Regions from separate parts of the Nocardiopsis sp. NPDC055824 genome, predicted to be linked through region 1. Evidence: predicted binding sites of a transcription regulator. Region 1 holds the regulator's gene; each other region holds the start of a gene.
What was found. The regulator LexA, encoded in region 1, represses DNA repair genes until DNA is damaged. The targets are predictions, from matches to a motif close to TCGAACANNTGTTCGA.
Positions count from the first base shown of each region.

Region 2: a site for LexA is predicted at 2,447-2,462, ahead of ACWGL3_RS31070 (DUF6504 family protein). Genes of this name have one in related genera too.
Region 3: a site for LexA is predicted at 3,729-3,744, ahead of uvrA (excinuclease ABC subunit UvrA). Genes of this name have one in related genera too.

Region 1 is NZ_JBSHDN010000262.1:472-7,332, forward strand. It holds partial or broken gene ACWGL3_RS29515 (hypothetical protein) at 1-194, shown strand, start outside; gene ACWGL3_RS29520 (hypothetical protein) at 239-865, shown strand; gene ACWGL3_RS29525 (alpha/beta hydrolase family protein) at 907-2,004, opposite strand; gene lexA (transcriptional repressor LexA) at 2,235-2,954, opposite strand; gene nrdR (transcriptional regulator NrdR) at 3,610-4,113, shown strand; gene ACWGL3_RS29540 (vitamin B12-dependent ribonucleotide reductase) at 4,268-6,861, shown strand, end outside.
Region 2 is NZ_JBSHDN010000321.1:110-4,489, forward strand. It holds gene ACWGL3_RS31065 (serine/threonine-protein kinase) at 1-2,142, opposite strand, end outside; gene ACWGL3_RS31070 (DUF6504 family protein) at 2,527-2,817, shown strand; gene ACWGL3_RS31075 (GNAT family N-acetyltransferase) at 2,982-3,572, opposite strand; gene ACWGL3_RS31080 (DinB family protein) at 3,764-4,372, shown strand.
Region 3 is NZ_JBSHDN010000023.1:18,661-26,039, reverse strand. It holds gene ACWGL3_RS08110 (RDD family protein) at 1-399, opposite strand, end outside; gene uvrA (excinuclease ABC subunit UvrA) at 631-3,465, opposite strand; gene ACWGL3_RS08100 (TerC family protein) at 3,799-4,818, opposite strand; gene ACWGL3_RS08095 (glycosyltransferase family 4 protein) at 5,193-6,275, opposite strand; gene murJ (murein biosynthesis integral membrane protein MurJ) at 6,272-7,379, opposite strand, start outside.

The sequences.
Region 1 (6,861 bases):
AGGTGGACCTGCCGGCGGGCGAGGGCGCGGTGTGGCACGGGCAGGTGCCCGGCACCGCCGAACTCGCCTTCCACAGCGACAACCTGTTCGTGCGCGTGTCCTACGCGGGCCTGGCCGGGCAGGAACCGGTCGACCCCGAGGACGCGGCCGACCTGGCCGCCGAGTTCGCCGGACGGATCGGGGAGTCCCTGTGAGCCCGCAGTACCCCGCCCAGCCCCCGTACGGCCCTCCTCCCGAGGTGGTGCCGTCGGCGCAGCCGCAGAGCAGGGGCTGCGCGACGGCGGGAGTGGTCGCCGCCGGCCTGGCCCTGCTCCTGCTCGCGGCCGGCGCGATCTGGTACGTCGTCACGCGGGACTCCCCGGAGACGGGCGAGTACGAGTCGGCCCCCGAGTGCGCCGCCGTCGCGACGGAGACGCTGGACGCGCTGGTGCCGGGGCACGAACTGGAGCTGGAGGAGCCGGTCGGCGGTCCGGAGGACCCGGCCGGGTCCGGGTGGCAGTGCCGCTGGGCCACCCCGGAGGGCCCGGGAGAGGCGGTTCCGGCCACGGCGACGCTGGTGATGGTGGCCGCTCCCAACCCGGGCGGGGTGACGACCGCCGCCGACAACCTGCGCGCGACCACGGAACAGCACGACACCACCGGGCTGGACGGTGTCGGCGAGGAGGCGGTGCGCTGGACCCGCGGGGCGCCGTTCACGGTCGGCTGCGTGGGGACGCGGGTCTCCAACCTGTACCTGGAGTCCTGCTACAGCGTGGCGTCCCGCTACGACGCGACCGAGCCGGCCGACGAGGAGCGTATCGTCGCCGACGCGGAGGAGCTCGCCCTGGCGGTGGTCGGGGCCCTCCCGGAGTCGATCCCCGAGTGACGGGCCGGCGCCCCCCCGGGCGTCCCCGACGGCCGGGAGCCCTACCAGGCGGTGTCGAGGAACTCCTCCAGCGCCGGGGCGACCCCCTCGGCGAAGGGTCTGTCCGAGTCCAGGACCGCCGCTCCGGGCTCGTCCTCGAAGGCTCGGAGGATGTGGTCGGTACCGGGCAGGTCCACGCGTTCGGCGCCGTCCAGACCCGTCATGAGCCGGTCCACGTCCTCCCGAGAGACCTGGGCGTCGTCCTCCCCCCACAGGACCAGGACCGGTGTGCCCTCGGGCAGGTCGCGACCGAGTTCGACGGGGTCGAGGCCGTCCATGAACGCGAGGAAGTCGGCGTTCCACGGTGTGTAGACGCCGAACCGGTCGCTCTCCTGCGACGTGAGGTCGCGTCCTCCCCTGACCGCGGCCCGCCCGGCGCGCATGTCCGAGAGGAGCTGCACCGCCTCCGCCTCCTCGATCTGGCCCGCCCCCTCCGCCATGCGGACCTGCTCGGTGACCTGGCGGTCGAGGAGGTCCAGGTAGCGCGTGCCCGGAGGGGCGGCCAGCACCAGCGCGGGCGAGGGGTGCCCGGAGCCGATGAGCTCGTGGGCGCGCAGGGCGTAGAGGGCGCCCTCGCTGTGGCCGACGACGACCACGCGCCCCGGGTCCACCTCGGGCTGCGCGACGAGCTCCTCGTACGCCGCCACGACCTGCCGGTCGAAGACCCCGGGGTCCACAGGGGCGATCGTCCGGACGCCCCCGGGGCCGGTCTCCTCCCCGGTCTGCGGGTCCGGGCCGCTGCCGAACTTGTCGTAGCGCAGCGAGGCCACACCGGCTTCGGCGAGTACGCGGGAGAGGTTGCGGTTGGTGTCGGCGTCGGGCCGCACGGGCGCGTTGCTGTCGCGGTCGGTGGGACCGCTGCCGGAGATGATGAGTGCGCCGGGGACCCTCCCGGACGCGTCGTGCGGTGTGCGGAAGCTCGCGGAGACCTCGTGCCCGCCGCCCTCGAAGGCGAGTTCGCGCTCGACCCCGCCGGCACCGGGGGGCTCGGCGCCGCCTGTGTCGGCCGGGGCGCAGGCGGCGGAGAGCAGGACCGCGAGGGCACCGCCGACCAGTGCGGCGCGCGGTCGGGCGGAGGGGGAGGAGAGTGGTGTGGACACGGTTCCAGCCTAGCGGCCCCGCCCGGCGGGCCCCCGTCGTCCACAGGCCCTCCCGCGACCGTGCGCCTGCCGGGCGGCCCATGCCCGGGAGGCCGGGGATGCGCCGAGGTTCCCGCGACCGCGCGCGTGCCGAGCGGCCCCGGCCGCCGGGCGCCCGCGCGCACGGCACGGCGCCCCCGGGCCGTCGCAGGACGGCGCCGGGGGCGCGGGGCAGTGGGGCCGGACCGGGGTCAGACGCGTCGCATGACCGCGACGACCTTGCCCAGGACGGTGGCGGCGTCCCCGTTGATCGGCTCGTAGGCCTTGTTGCGCGGCATCAGCCAGACGTGGCCGTCCTCCTCGCGGCGCAGGACCTTGACGGTCGCCTCGTCGTCCAGCAGGGCCGCCACGATGTCACCGTTGTTGGCGTCCTGCTGCTGGCGGACCACGACCAGGTCGCCGTCGGTGATGGCGGCGTCGATCATCGAGTCGCCGACCACGGTGAGCATGAACAGGCGGCCCTCCCCGACCAGCTGGCGGGGCAGCGCGAGCACGTCCTCCACCGACTCCTCGGCCAGGATGGGCCCGCCGGCGGCGATGCGGCCGACCAGGGGCACGGCCGCGGCGCGCGAGGGGTCGATGTCCTCGGGGGTCACGGTCCGGCCGGAGGAGCGGCCGGGCGAGCGCAGCTCCACCGCCCGGGGCCTGTTCTGGTCCCGGTGCAGGTAGCCCTTGCGCTGGAGGACCTTGAGCTGGTGCGCCACGCTGGAAGGGCTGGAGAGGCCGACCGCTTCCCCGATTTCCCTTATCGACGGGGGGAAGCCCCGCTCGCGCACATACCGCTGGATGCAGTTCAGGACGCTCTGCTGTCGGGCGGTGAGTTTGGGGGCTTCGGGCGTGGATCCCCCCGTGTTCCCCACTGCGGTGAGAACGGCGGTGGAATCTGCGGTTCCGGGATTCTCCTCCGGCACGGCCGGGCCTCCTCGGCATTCGGTTCGGTCAGGGCCTGATTGCGTGACTGGCCACCACCGGTCCGCAACCGCGCCGACCTGGGGTCCGCGTGATGGCGAAACCAGCGTGAAATCACAGTCAACATTAGACGTTGCGCACGGTGATATCAAACAAGCGTTCGATGGCTCGGTCCATTGTCCCGCGTGTTTTCGCGGTCAATTTCCGGCCTCTACCGACGTGTGTACACGTGTTCACGTGGTGTTGTCCCCGGAATGCGCGAACACGTCTCCCCGAGGGCGGTTCCGGGGGATGTGGGACTGGTCTCCCGGATCCCGGGGGCGATGCCGGAACCCCCTCGTGGAACGTGCTTCCGGGCGCGGCGGGCCGCCGGTCGCAGCGGGCGCCGGGGGCCTCCGCCGCTATTCTTGTCGACGGAGCCGGACGCCCCCGGGGCGGCCCGGCGCCCCCGCGCCCCCATGTCCGCCCCCTGCCTCCGCCGCGGGTCCCGTCGCGTGTCCGCGTGCGGGACACGCGGGCCGCGGAGTTGCGGGCCACCCCTTGCTGCGCCTAAGTTCGACCACAACATCTGGTGCTCTCGCGGGATGGATTGCCCAGGAGTTGTGGTTTAGTAGAGATACAGGGTGTCGATTCGGTGAGGGAAGCAGGTGAACCAGGATGCACTGTCCGTTCTGCCGCCATCCGGACACCAGGGTGATCGACAGCAGGTCCACCGACGACGGCGCGGCCATCAGGCGCCGCCGGTCCTGCCCGGTGTGCGAGCGCAGGTTCACCACGCAGGAGACCGTCCTGCTGATGGTCGCCAAGCGCTCCGGGGTCACCGAGCCCTTCAGCCGTACCAAGATCATCGCCGGGGTGCGCCGGGCCTGCCAGGGCCGCCCCGTCTCCGAGGACGCGCTCGCCAAGCTCGGCCAGCAGGTCGAGGAGGAGATCCGCGGACGCGGCGTCGCCGAGGTGCCGGCCCACGAGATCGGCCTGGCCATCCTCGGCCCGATGCGTGACCTGGACGAGGTGGCCTACCTGCACTTCGCCAGCGTCTACCGCGGTTTCGAGAGCCTCGCCGACTTCGAGGCCGAGATCGCCAGCCTGCGGCAGGACCGGGAGGACGGCGACGGCGGCGCGGCCGGCCCCCTCCCCGAGAGCAGCACCACCACCGGGTAGCGCCCCCGCGGCCGGGAGAGGGCCGCGGGCGGGGCACCGCAGGGGCCGGCCGGACATCGCGGGACACGTCCTCCCGTGACCGGCCGTCCCGTATTCCAAGGACGCCGTGCACGGTTGGGCAGGCCGTGCCCACGAGGTAGGGGGAGAATCCACGATGACGGAAACCGCCAGCGGTTCGACGGGGCGCAAGGGCAAGGGGAGCCGCAAGGGCCTGAAGATCAAGCGGGTCTTCACGACCCCCGGGACGCACCCGTACGACTCCCTGGAGTGGGAGCGCCGCGACGTCGTCATGACCAACTGGCGTGACGGCACGGTCAACTTCGAGCAGCGCGGCGTGGAGTTCCCCGCCTCCTGGTCCATGAACGCCACCCAGATCGTGGCGAGCAAGTACTTCCGCGGAGCCGTCGGCACCCCCGAGCGCGAGTGGAGCCTCAAGCAGCTCATCGACCGCGTCGTCGGCGTCTACACCGCGACCGGCGTCGAGCACGGCTACTTCGCCGGCGACGAGGACGCGGAGATCTTCGACCACGAGCTCAAGCACGCCCTCGCCAACCAGCTGTTCAGCTTCAACTCGCCGGTGTGGTTCAACGTCGGGACGGCCTCGGCGCAGCAGGTCAGCGCGTGCTTCATCCTCTCCGTCGACGACACCATGGAGTCGATCCTCGACTGGTACAAGGAAGAGGGGATCATCTTCAAGGGCGGGTCCGGCGCGGGTGTGAACCTCTCCCGCATCCGCTCCAGCAAGGAGCTGCTGTCCTCGGGCGGCACGGCCTCCGGACCCGTGTCCTTCATGCGCGGAGCCGACGCCTCGGCCGGGACCATCAAGTCCGGCGGAGCCACCCGCCGGGCCGCCAAGATGGTCGTCCTGGACGTCGACCACCCCGACATCGAGGAGTTCGTCGAGACCAAGGCCCGCGAGGAGCACAAGATCCGCGCCCTGCGCGACGCCGGCTTCGACGTGGACCTGGGCGGCGCCGACATGTTCAGCGTCCAGTACCAGAACGCCAACAACTCCGTCCGCGTCTCCGACGCGTTCATGCGCGCCGTCGACACCGGCTCCGAGTTCGGCCTCACCTCCCGCACCACCGGCGAGGTCGTCGCCACCGTGGACGCCAAGGACCTCTTCACCCGGATGGCCAGGGCCGCCTGGGAGTGCGCCGACCCCGGCATCCAGTACGACGGCACCATCCAGGACTGGCACACCAACCCCGAGACCGGGCGGATCAGCGCCAGCAACCCGTGCAGCGAGTACCTGTCCCTGGACGACTCGTCCTGCAACCTGGCCTCGATCAACCTGCTGAAGTTCCTGCGCGAGGACGACACCTTCGACGTCGAGGGCTTCACCAGGCTCACCGAGCTGGTCATCACGGCGATGGACATCTCCATCACCTTCGCCGACTTCCCGACCGAGAAGATCGGTGAGACGACCCGCTCCTACCGCCAGCTCGGCATCGGCTACGCCAACCTGGGCGCCCTCCTCATGGCCACCGGCCACGCCTACGACTCCGACGGCGGCCGCGCCGTCGCCGCCGCCGTCACCTCGCTGATGACCGGCACCGCCTACCGCCGCAGCGCGGAGCTGGCCGGGGTGGTCGGCCCCTACGACGGCTACAAGCGCAACGAGCAGGCCCACAAGCGCGTCATGCGCAAGCACGCCGCCGCCAACGACGACCTGCGCACGGTGACCTCCCTGGAGGAGCCCGTCCACGCCGCGGCCACCCGCGAGTGGGCCGAGTGCCTCAGGGTCGGGGAGCGCAACGGCTGGCGCAACGCCCAGGCGAGCCTGCTCGCGCCCACCGGCACCATCGGCTTCATGATGGACTGCGACACCACCGGCATCGAGCCCGACTTCTCGCTGGTCAAGTTCAAGAAGCTGGTCGGCGGCGGTTCGATGCAGATCGTCAACCAGGCCATCCCGCGCGCGCTCGCGAACCTGGGCTACCAGGACGAGCAGGCCGAGGCGATCGTCGAGTACGTCGCCGGGAACGGCCACGTCGTGGACGCCCCCTCCCTGCGTCCCGAGCACTACGAGGTGTTCGACTGCGCGATGGGCCGCCGCTACATCAAGCCCATGGGCCACGTGCGGATGATGGCCGCCGTGCAGCCGTTCCTGTCCGGCGCGATCTCCAAGACGGTGAACGTGCCGGAGGACGCCACGGTCGAGGACTTCGAGCACATCTACTTCCAGGGCTGGAAGCTGGGCCTGAAGGCGCTCGCCGTCTACCGCGACAACTGCAAGGTCGGCCAGCCGCTGTCGACGGGCGCGTCGGAGAAGGAGGAGGCGGAGCCCGAGGTGCGGACCGTCGAGGTGGCCCGCCCGGTCCGCCGCCGCCTGCCCAAGAAGCGTCCGAGCGAGACCACCTCGTTCTCCGTGGGCGGCGCCGAGGGGTACATCACGGCGGGCTCCTACCCGGACGACGGCCTGGGCGAGGTCTTCATGAAGCTCGGCAAGCAGGGTTCGACCCTGGCCGGGGTCATGGACGCGTTCTCCATCGCGATCTCCATCGCCCTCCAGTACGGGGTGCCGCTGGAGACCTACGTGGACAAGTTCACCAACATGCGGTTCGACCCGGCGGGCATGACTGACGACCCGGACATCCGCATGGCCCAGTCGGTGGTGGACTACATCTTCCGCCGCCTGGCCCTGGACCACCTGCCCTACGAGGAGCGCGCGGCCCTGGGCGTCCTGTCGGCCTCCGAGCGCCAGGCGCAGCTCGCGGGCGAGGACCCGGCCCAGGTCGCCGCCCA
Region 2 (4,380 bases), on a different contig from region 1:
CTGGCGGCGGTCCCCCGCCTCCTCCCCGTCGTCGGGCAGCGGGGTGTCGTCGACGGTGGTCAGCACGTGTTCGTCGTTGACCCACATCGACAGCTCCATGCGCTCCCCCTCCCCGTCCTCCGCGTCCTCGCCGTAGTACTGGCAGGAGAGCGTCACCGTGTTGGTCGGCACCGTGTCGGCCTCGAAGACGTAGGGGCGGTCCGGGTCGTAGTCACCGTCCCGCACCTCCTCGTCGAAGAGGGGGTAGGGCTCGAACCCGGAGACCTCGGTGGTCTCGGCGAGGGTGCGGTCGCCGTCCTCCTCGTTCATCCGGCGGATCTCCGCGCGCCTGCCGTCGTAGCGGAGCAGGGCCTCGTAGTGGGTGCGGTACTCCTCGCCGTCGTTGTCCCAGCACCGCACCCCGAACACGGCCTGCTCGGGGCCCTCGACGACGTAGGCGGTGGAGCTGACCACGACCCTGTCGGGGAGCACGCTCTCGGTGGTGATCGCCGCTTTCGTGCCGCGGCTGACGTAGGTGCTGGTCCCGGGGTCGTGCTGGAGGAGGTAGCCGCGCTCCTCCTGCCAGTAGCCGTCCTCCGTGCCGGGGTCGTAGACCGAGCCCCAGTCCGGGTCGGTGGTGAAGTCGATCTCGTAGAGGGAGACGGTGGGCGGCACCTCCTCGGAGCCGTTCAGCAGGACGGCCCCGCCGACGGCGGCGACGAGGACGACCGCGGCCGCGGCGGCGCCGATCGCGACCGTCCTGCGGCGCCTGCCCGGGTTCGGGCGTGCGCCGGCCGCCACCGGGCCCACGGGGCCTCCCGGGCCGCCGGGGCCGCTGAAGTTCGCCTGCTGCGTGCCGGGGCGCCGGTCGTGCGGAGGGAGGGAAGGGCCTCCCTGGCCCGGCGGCGGGTAGCGGCCGGGGAGGTTCTGCCCCCGGCCCGGGGGCTGGTTCGGGTACACGGCCCGGTGTCCCTGGGCCGGCTGGGGGCCGGACGGCGGGTGCCCGCGCCCGTCGGGCATCTGCCGGGTCGGCGGGGTCCGGTCCGGGGGGACCTGCTGGGTGGGCGGCACCGGTCGAACCGGCGGCTGCTGCGCGCGGGGGTCCTGGAAGGGGTGGGCGCCGGCGGTCCCCGGCCGCAGGGGATCCCCGGCCTCGGAGGGCTGTCCGCCGGGGGGTGTGGCGGGGCCCCGGGGGGCGGCCCCGCCTCCGGCCGGTCCGTTGTGCGCGAGCCCGGCGCCGGTCTCCTGCGGCGGCGCTCCGACCACGGGCACACCGCTGGGCGGGGCCCAGGAGTCCGTGATGGTGCGGCGGACCTCCGCCTCCTCCGGTTCCGCCTGACCGGTCAGGCGCGCCAGGATCTGCTGGGAGGACGGCCGGTTGGCGGGGTTCTTGTCCAGGGTCGCCCGGACCAGGTCCAGCAGGGCCGGGTCGAGGCCGTCGAGGCGGGGCGGCGCGGAGGAGATGTTGTGGAGGACGGCGGGCACGGTGGCCGCGTCGAAGGGGGCCCTGCCCGTGCCGGAGAAGGCGACGAGGCAGCCCCAGGCGAAGATGTCGGCGGCCGCGGTGGCCTGCTCCCCCAGGAGGAGTTCGGGGGCCGTGTAGGACGGGGTGCCCATGAGCTGGCTGGAGCGGGTGACCCCGCCGCCCGCCTCGTCCAGGGCGCGGGCGATGCCGAAGTCGATGACCTTGGGGCCCACGGGGGAGAGCAGGACGTTGGCGGGTTTGAGGTCGCGGTGGACCACCCCCGACCCGTGGATGGCGGTGAGGGCGGCGGCCACGCCCAGGGCGAGCCCCTCGAGGGTGCCGCCGCCCATGGGCCCGCCCGAGCGGATCGCCTCGTCCAGGTTCGGCCCCGGCACGTACTCGGTGACGATGTAGAGGGGTTCGCCCTCCAGCCGGGCGCCGAGGACCCCGGCGGTGGAGAAGCGGGCGACGCGGCGGGCGGACTCGACCTCGCGTGCGAAGCGGAGGCGGAAGGACTCGTCGTCGGCCAGGTCGGGATGGATGAGCTTGACGGCCACGGACCGGCCGGAGGGGTCCTCGGCGAGGTACACGGTGCCCATGCCGCCGCGCCCCAGGCGGCTCACGATGCGGTGGCCGTCCAGTTCGCGCGGGTCCCCCGCACGCAGGGGTTTGCCGCTCTCGTGTCCGTTCGACGTCACAGTGGGGGGTCCCTCGTAGTGGCTCGTGTGTTGCGCGCCTGACAGCGTACCGATGCCGACACGCCGACGCGTTCTGAACTGGTTCGGCGCTCGGCCGCTCCGGGGCGGGGCCGGACGCCGAACGCGGTGGTGGGGAGGGCCGGAGGTCGACCGGGGTGTGTCCCGTGCGGGTGGCGGCCCTCGAACAGTGCGCCGACGGCCCGGTGCTCGCGCCGGGGTTCCGCGCGGGGCCGGACCGGTCGTCACATGGGGGGATGCGGAACTTCCCGAAACAGTTCCACGGGGCCGCTGATTTCGCTAGGATTAGAACACATGTTCGACACTCGTCCGCGACTTCCCCACGGGTGGGTGTCCCGGCGACATGCGTTGGGGCTCAGGAGGCGGATGATGCTGAGGGGAAGTGTCGTGGGACGCTACTACGGGGCGGAGGTCACCGTCGTCGAGGATGACGGGCGCCCGGCCCGGTTCACGTGGAACGGCAGGGTGTACGGCGTGCGCAGGATCCTCGACCACTGGGTCACGCTGCGTATGGACTGGACACCGGTGAGCGGGTCCCAGGTGCCCGAGCGCAGGCACTGGAGGGTGGAGGCGGGAACGTCCCGGTCCCAGGGCGTGTACGAACTGCGCCACGACACGGCCAGCGGGACCTGGCTGCTCTCCCGCGTGTGGGGCTAGGGCCTCTCACGCGGACGCTCCCGGCCGGCCCGGCGCCCGCGCGGAACCGGACGGGCGGCCCCGCGGCCGTCCGCCCGGGGGCGGTCGGTGCGGGCAGGCCCGTGGGCGTCCGCCCGGGCGCGGTCCGCGCGGCGGGAGGCGGCCCGACGCCCGCGTGCCCGGGGCTACAGGCCGTCGGCGCGGACCAGGTCGGAGGGCAGGAGGCTGTACACGGCCAGGTCCGTCCGGCCCTCGTGCAGCGGCATCGCGCTCCGCTCGACGCCCTCGAAGGTGAATCCGGCCTGCTCCGCGACCCGGCGGGAGCCGGTGTTCCCGGTGCCCGCCTTGATCTCCACGCGGAGGAAGCCCTGGTCGACCGCCCAGCGGGAGACGGCCACGGCCGCCTCGGTCGCGTACCCCCGGCCGCGGCCCCAGGGGGACACCCAGTATCCGACCTCGGTGTTCATGGCGGGCCACAGGGTGCGGACCAGGCCGATGGCGCCCACCAGGCGGCCCGTCCCCTTCTCCACGACGGCCCACTGCTGGCCCTCGCCGCCGGTGCGCATCCCCGGGGCGACCTCGCGGCACCACTGCTCGGCGTCCTCGCGGGTGTAGGGCCGCCCGGGGCCGGGGATCGGGATCCACCGCTGGAGCTCGGGGTCGGTGCAGCTCGTGTGCACGTCGTCGATGTCGGCCTCGACGAACGCGCGCAGGCGCAGGCGTTCGGTCTCCAGGATCACGGACGGCAGGATCGGGTGCTGCTGGACGGTGGACATGCCGCTGTTCCCCCTCGACATCGGTGCGGAGTGCGCTCACGATACGCGCCCGCGAGGAGCACCCGGGACCGGTCCGTGCCGGTCACGCCCGCGCGCCGGGTGCGGGCTCCCCCGCGCGGGCCGGTGGTGCGCAGAACAGTCCTCGGCCCCGCCCGTCCGGGCGGGGCGCCCCTCATGAAAGGCGTTGCCGAATGACCGCGACAGACCCCTGCCCCGAGCTCCTGCGCTACCTCCGGGGAGCCAGGGAAGCCGTCCTGTGGAAGCTGGACGGGCTCTCGGAGTACGACGTCCGCCGACCGGTGACACCGACCGGGACCAACCTGTTGGGCCTGGTCAAGCACCTGGTCGCCGTCGAGTCGGACTACCTGGGGACGGTGTTCGGCCGCCCCTTCGGGGAGCCGGTGCCCTGGGCCGACCCCGGCGCGGAGCCCAACACGGACATGTGGGCCACCCCCGACGAGTCGCGCGAGTACATCGTGGGCCTGTACAGGCGGGTGTGGGCCCATGGGGACGCCACGGTCGCCGAGCTGGGGGCGGACGCGGTCGGCCGCGTCCCCTGGTGGCCGCAGGACCGGGCCGAGGTGACGGTGCGGCTGGTCCTGGTCCACCTGATCGCGGAGACCGACCGGCACGCGGGGCACGCCGACATCCTCCGGGAGCTCATCGACGGCGCCGCCGGGCTGGCGGCCGGAGGGGACAACCTGCCCGCCGTGGACCGCGCCTGGTGGGAGGGGTACCGGGACCGCCTGGAACGCGCGGCGCGCGAGGCCGGCGCCGCGGACGGCCCGCCCCTGGGGTGAGGCGGGCG
Region 3 (7,379 bases), on a different contig from region 1:
CTGGTGCCGGCGGGCGAGGGCGAAGGTCTCGTAGCCGGTGTAGAACGCGAACCAGACCACCGACAGGAAGACCGGGTACCGGTCCTCGATGCCCTGCGTCGACCCGTTGGAGACCTGCTGGACCCCGACCCAGGCCAGCGTCACGACGAGTCCGACGAGCAGCGCGGGCAGGGCGACCAGGACGAGGTCGATGAGCCTGGCCAGGACCCGGGTCCGCCAGCCCGCCAGCGGGTACAGCCGCTCGGGCCCGGGAGGGGCGGAGGGGGCCGCGTGCCCGGCGGCGGGCACGGTGGTCTCGGCCGGGTCCGCGGGGGCGTGCCCGTACGCCCGGTCGTGGGGCGGCTCCTGGCGGCCCTCCGGCCGCACTCCGTGTTCGGGTCCGGGCGGGGGAGCGTTCATGGCGGTGGCCGACCTCCTGGCTGTCGAGGGGCTGCCCGGGGCAGGGTGGCGCACGGACACGCCCGACTGTACCCACCCGGCGGCACCCGTCGTGAACGGGCCGATCCGCTGTGGCCGGCCCCTTCCGGGGCCCGCCCGGCGCCGGGCGTCCCGTCCCGGCCCCGGCCCGGGACGGCGAGTGGCCCGCCCCCGCCGAACCCGGCGAGGGCGGGCCCGTTCGGCCCCGGACCGCTAGAGCAGCTTGGCGAGGAACCGCCCGGTGTAGGACTCGGCGACCGCCGCGACCTCCTCCGGGGTGCCCTCCGCGATCACCGTGCCGCCGCCCGAACCGCCCTCGGGTCCCATGTCGATGACGTGGTCCGCGGTCTTGATGACGTCGAGGTTGTGCTCGATGACGATCACCGTGTTGCCGGTGTCCGCCAGCCGGTTGAGCACGCCCAGCAGCTTGCGGATGTCCTCGAAGTGCAGGCCCGTGGTCGGCTCGTCCAGCACGTACACCGTCCGGCCGGTGGAGCGCCGCTGGAGCTCCGCCGCGAGCTTGACGCGCTGGGCCTCACCGCCCGAGAGGGTGGTGGCGGGCTGCCCGAGCCGGACGTACCCCAGGCCGACGTCGTCCAGGGTCTGGAGGTGGCGGCGGATGGCGTTGATCGGCTCGAAGAACTCCAGCGCCTCGGAGATGGGCATCTCGAGCACCTCGGAGATGCTCTTGCCCTTGTAGTGGACCTGGAGGGTCTCCCGGTTGTACCGGGCGCCGTGGCAGACCTCGCAGGGCACGTAGACGTCGGGCAGGAACTGCATCTCGATCTTGAGCGTGCCGTCGCCGGCGCAGGCCTCGCAGCGGCCGCCCTTGACGTTGAAGGAGAACCGGCCGGGCTGGTAGCCGCGCGTCTTGGCGTCGGTGGTCTGCGCGAACAGTTTGCGGATGTGGTCGAAGACCCCGGAGTACGTGGCCGGGTTGGAGCGCGGGGTGCGCCCGATCGGGCTCTGGTCGACGTGCACGACCTTGTCGACCTTGTTCATGCCGTTGACCCGCACGTGCCGGCCGGGCACGTCGCGCGCCCCGTTGAGCTCCTTGGCCAGCGCCTTGTACAGGATCTCGTTGACCAGGGTGGACTTGCCCGAACCGGACACGCCCGTGACGGCCGTGAACACGCCCAGCGGGAACGCGACGTCGATCCCGTGGAGGTTGTTCTCCCGGGCGCCCTTCACCACCAGCTCGTGCCCCTTCGTGAGGGGTCGCCTCCCCTCGGGGAGCGCGATGACGCGCCGGCCGGACAGGTACTCGCCGGTCAGCGACGTCTCTGAGGTGAGGAGTTCGTCCACGATGCCGGACACCACGACGTGTCCGCCGTGCTCGCCCGCGCCGGGGCCGATGTCCACCACCCAGTCGGCGGCGCGGATGGTGTCCTCGTCGTGCTCGACCACGATCAGCGTGTTGCCGATGTCGCGCAGCCGCTGGAGGGTCTCCAGGAGGCGGGCGTTGTCGCGCTGGTGCAGGCCGATGGACGGCTCGTCGAGCACGTACAGCACTCCCACCAGACCGGAGCCGATCTGCGTGGCGAGCCTGATCCGCTGGGCCTCGCCGCCGGAGAGCGACCCGGAGGAGCGGGCCAGGCTCAGGTAGTCGAGGCCGACGTCGAGCAGGAAGCCGAGGCGGGCGTTGATCTCCTTGAGGACCTGGGCCGCGATGACCGCGTCGCGGTCGGAGAGCGTGAGCCCGGCGAGGAAGGCGGCGCTGTCGGTGAGCGACATCTGCGCGACCTCGGCGATGGACCGTCCGCCCACCGTCACGGCCAGCACGACCGGCTTGAGGCGGGTCCCCTCGCAGGTGGGGCAGGGCACGGTGCGCATGTACCCCTCCAGCCGCTCGCGACCGTAGTCGCTCTCGGTCTCGGAGTGGCGGCGCTTCACCCAGGGGATGACGCCCTCGAACTCGGTGTAGTAGGAGCGGTTGCGCCCGTACCTGTTGCGGTAGGTGACGTGGACCTGGGTGTCGTGCCCCTCCATGAGCGCCTTGCGCGCGCGGCGCGGCAGCCTCTCCCACGGGGTGTCCAGGTCGAACCCGACGGCCTCGCCGACCGCGGTCAGGATGCGCTCCCAGTAGCCGCTGTTGGGCCCGCCCGACCAGGGGCCGATGGCGCCCTCGGCCAGCGTCTTCTCCGGGTCCGGGACCAGCAGCTCGGCGTCGACCTCCATGCGGGTGCCCAGGCCCGAGCAGTCGGGGCAGGCGCCGTAGGGGGCGTTGAAGGAGAAGGAGCGGGGTTCGAGCTGCTCGAAGGAGAGGTCGTCGTAGGGGCAGTAGAGGTGCTCGGAGAACACCTTCTCCCGCTCGGCGTCGTCGGCGTCCAGGTCCACGAAGTCCAGGACGATGGTGCCGCCGGCGAGCTTGAGCGCGGTCTCGACGGAGTCGTTGAGCCGACCCCGGGCGCCCTCCTTGACGGAGAGCCGGTCCACGACCACGGCGATGTCGTGCTTGTCGTAGCGGCCCAGCTTGGGCGCCTCGTCCAGGCGCACCGCCTCGCCGTCCACGACCGCCCGGGTGTAGCCCTTGGACTGCAGGTCCTTGAAGAGCTCGGTGTACTCGCCCTTGCGTCCGCGCACGACCGGGGCCAGCACCTGGAAGCGGGTGCCCTCGGTCATCTCCAGGACACGGTCCACGATCTGCTGCGGCGTCTGCCGCGCGATCTCCCGACGGCACTCCGGACAGTGCGGCACGCCGATGCGGGCCCACAGCAGGCGCAGGTAGTCGTACACCTCGGTGATGGTGCCGACGGTGGAGCGCGGGTTGCGGCTGGTGGACTTCTGGTCGATGGACACCGCCGGGGACAGTCCCTCGATGAAGTCCACGTCCGGCTTGTCCATCTGGCCGAGGAACTGGCGCGCGTAGGCCGAGAGGGACTCGACGTAGCGGCGCTGCCCCTCGGCGAAGATCGTGTCGAAGGCCAGCGACGACTTCCCCGACCCCGACAGGCCGGTGAACACGATCATGGAGTCACGCGGAAGGTCCAGCGAGACGTCCTTGAGGTTGTGCTCTCGGGCTCCCCGGACTACCAGTTGTTCGACCATCGAGTGAGACATCCTTCGGCATAGGCACACCGGGGCGCGGACCGCGTCCGATGACGGCGGGCGACCCGTGTGTGGCTTCGCGGCGTGGCGGGCGAACGGCCTCAGGCGACCGCCTCGGCCTCGGAATCGGGCCGGTGAGGGGATACGGGGAGGCCTCCGGCCTTCCCCGTCCGTCAAGACTAACGATCGCCGACGTCGGTTTCTTCCACTACGGAGAAGTGGTGGTGCCCCGGCGCTCGCGCGCCAGGACACCACCACTATAGACGAACAGCTGTTCGAAAAAGGCCGTTCCGCAGGATGTCCGCGGGCCGCCCGGAGGCCGCCCGCCCGAGATCAGGACCTGTCGACCGGAACGTCCTTCTCCTCCTCGACGGCGGGCTTGTTGCGCTCGTCGATCCTGGACTTGACGAGGCTTCCGACGATGGTGATCGTCATGATGCCGAGGATCACGGTCAGCGAGGTGCCGATGCCGATGTCGACGATGTGGATGCCGTTCTCGTGCAGCGCGTGGAAGATCATCTTCACGCCGATGAAGACCATGATCGCCGACAGGCCCCAGCTGATGTAGGCCAGGCGGTCCATCAGGCCGGCCAGCAGGAAGTACAGCTGGCGCAGGCCCAGCAGGGCGAAGGCGTTGGCGGTGAAGACGATGTAGGTGTCCTGGGTCAGGCCGAAGATCGCCGGGATGGAGTCGACCGCGAAGACCAGGTCGATGACGCCGATCGCGAGGATGACCAGGAGCATCGGGGTGACGTGGCGCTTGCCGTCGAGCTTCACGGTCAGCTTGGCGCCGTGGTAGTCGCTGCTGACCGGCCAGAAGCGCTTGACCAGGCGGACCACGGGGGTCTGCGTGAAGTCCTTCTCCTCCTCGTCGCCCTTCATGTGGTCACGGACGATCTTGTAACCGGTGTAGATCAGGAAGGCGCCGAAGAGGTAGAACACCTCGCTCCAGGCGTTGATCACCTGGGCGCCGAGGGCGATGAAGATGCCGCGCATGACGATCGCGATGACGATGCCGACGAGCAGGACCTCGTGCTGGTACTTCCTGGGCACCGCGAAGGAGCTCAGGATGAGGTAGAACACGAAGAGGTTGTCGATGCTCAGGCTCTTCTCGGTGACGAAGCCCGCGAAGTACTCCGCGCCGGCCGAACCGCCGCCGAAGTACCAGACCCCGAGACCGAAGAGGATGGCGATGCCGATGTAGAAGACCGCCCACCAGGCGGCCTGCTTGATCCCGAACTCCTGGGGACCCTTGTTCTTGCTCCAGGGGTGGTCGACGATGGCCAGGTCGATCACCAGGATGGCGATCATTCCACCGATCGTCGCAGCCCACACCCACATGGGAACGTCCACGGACGGATTCTCCTCCGGTTGGTGCGCGCGAGCAGTGTGCACGCACGTCGAACTACCGGAGGTCTCTCCCGCTCACGTCCTGAGGACGTGAACCGACGGCACCGGGAGAACGACTCTGTACTCCGTGATGACGACACCGCCGCGACAGGGATACTCCCCTCACGTGAAACCAAGGGTACCGGTCGTGCGCACTCCGTGACACACCTTCGGACCCACGGAACAGGATGGCATCTCCGGCCCCTCCCGGGAAGAGGCGGCGGCGGTGGTATTCATCGCTCCTCCGGGACACATGGGTCAGGCCCCCGGGTAGGGGTCCCCGTCCCCCGGCCCGGGGGATCCTGCCGCGCCCCGCCCCGCCCCCGGCGCCCCGCGGATCAGCGGCGGAGCACCGACTTGTAGACGGCGGCGGCGGCCTCCACCGCGTCCTCCTCGCTCGGCAGCGTCCGCGCGGTCTCCCGTGCACGGGTCCGCAGGTCCGCGGCCAGCACGGGGTCGTCCAGGACCCGCCCCACCGCTGCCGCGAACGCCTCCGTGTCCCCCGGCGGCACCATCAGCACCGTCCCCGCGTACAGGTCGGGGATCCCCCCGACCCGGGTGGAGACCACGGGGAGCCCCGCCCGCAGCGCCTCCATGATCACCAGCGACGGCCCCTCCCACCGGCTGGTGAGACAGAACACGTCCGCGGCGGCGAGGAGGTCGGCCACGTCCGAGCGGTGGCCGAGCATGCGCACGTCGGCGTCCATCTCGGCCGCCGTGTCGTGCAGGCGGCCCCAGAGGGGGCCGTCCCCGGCGATCGCGATCACCGGCTCCGGGCTGCGGTCGGCGATGGAGGGCGCCGCGTCCAGGAGCATGTGCAGCCCCTTCTGTTCCGCGAGCCGGCCGATGGTCAGCAGCAGGGGGCGCTCGGGAAGGACCGCCAGGTCGGCGCGCGTGGCCTCGCGCCCGTTCAGCGGCGTCCCCGTCTCCGGCGCGGCCACCACGGCGAGGCGGGCCTCCCGCGCCCCGAGCGCGCGCATCCGCCGCACCAGGTCGCCGGACACCCCCAGCACCGCGTCCGCGCGGTGGGCCACGATCCGTTCCAGAAGGGGGTAGGCCAGGGCCAGGAGGCCCCCGACCGGCGGCGGCGCGTTGTGCGCCGTCACCACCAGCGGCCGGGCGCCCGCCAGCGCGCAGAGGGCCCCGGCGCGCATCCCGTGCGCGTGGACCACGTCCGCGCCGCGCGTCAGCGAGCGCAGGAGCAGCACCGCGCCGGGGTCCCCCGCCGAGGGCGCGGGGCCGATGGGCACAGGGGAGAAGCGCAGGCCCTCCGAGGTGAACCCGAACTCCTGCTCGGCCTCGGCCGGGCCGAGCACCGCCACCCGGTACCCGCGGGCGCGCAGTCCCGCGCCCAGTGAGCGGACGTGGCGGCCGACGCCTCCTGTGCTGGTACCGACGACCAGCGCGATCCTGCCGTTCACCGCTTCCCCCTCCTGCGTTCGAGTACGGTCCTGGCCCGGTCGGCGACGGCCCGCACGGCGGCACGGTCCGCCAGGGCCGCGACCGCCGCGTAGACCACCAGCCCCGCGGCGCCCGCCGAGGCGGCCGCCCCCGCCGACTGCCACACCCCGTCGGCGGGCAGGAGCCCGGCGACCGCACGGCCCGCCACCCATCCGGCGCCGCCGCCGAGGGCGGCGGCCAGCACCGAGCGCGCCACACCCGCCAGGGCGCCGCGGCCGTGCGCGCGCGCCACGCCCGCGCAGAGCAGTACGGCGGCCAGGGTCAGGCCGACCGTGCTGGCCGCGCCCAGTCCGGCGATCGACCATCCCGAGGGGAGCAGCCACACCAGAACCGCGGCGCACACCGTCACCACGAGCCATCCCACCACCTGGGCCGCGGCGGCGGAACGTCCGTGGTGGGACGCGTACAGGGCCCGGCTGAGCAGGGCGACCAGGCCGAAGCCCACCACACCCGGAGCGTAGGCCAGCAGGGCGCGCTCGAGGGTCTGCGGATCCTGCTGGGCGAAGACCCCGGCCACCGGGGCGGCGGCGGCCGCCAGCGCGGTGCCCACCCCGGCTGTGGCCACCACACAGGCGCGGGCGCCTCCGGCGGCGAGCGCGGCGAACCCCTCCCGGTCGTGTTCGGCGTGGGCCACGGCGAGGGCGGTGAAGGCGCTCGTCGCGATGGGGACCGCGATCACCCCGTACGGGAGGGTGAACAGGGCCCACGCGTAGGTGTAGAGCACGGCCGCCCCCGCGCCCCCACCCCAGTTGGCCAGCGCCACCGACAGCAGGAGGCACACCTGCATGGCCACCAGCGGCAGCAGTGACGCCGCCGCCAGGGAGCGCACCCGCTCCCCCACCCCGGCGGGGAACGTCAGGCGCGGCCGGGATCCCGTCCTCAGCCGCGCGGCGGGGCCGAGCACCGTCAGGAACAGGGCCGCCGCCCCCGCTGTGGTGCCGAGCGACAGGGTGAGCTCCGCCGCGGCAGGCAGGCCCGCGACGTCCTGGCGGTGGCCGCCGCCCAGCGGCACGAAGGCCAGGCAGGCGGCGATCACCACGAGGCTGGACAGCAGCGGCGCCAGT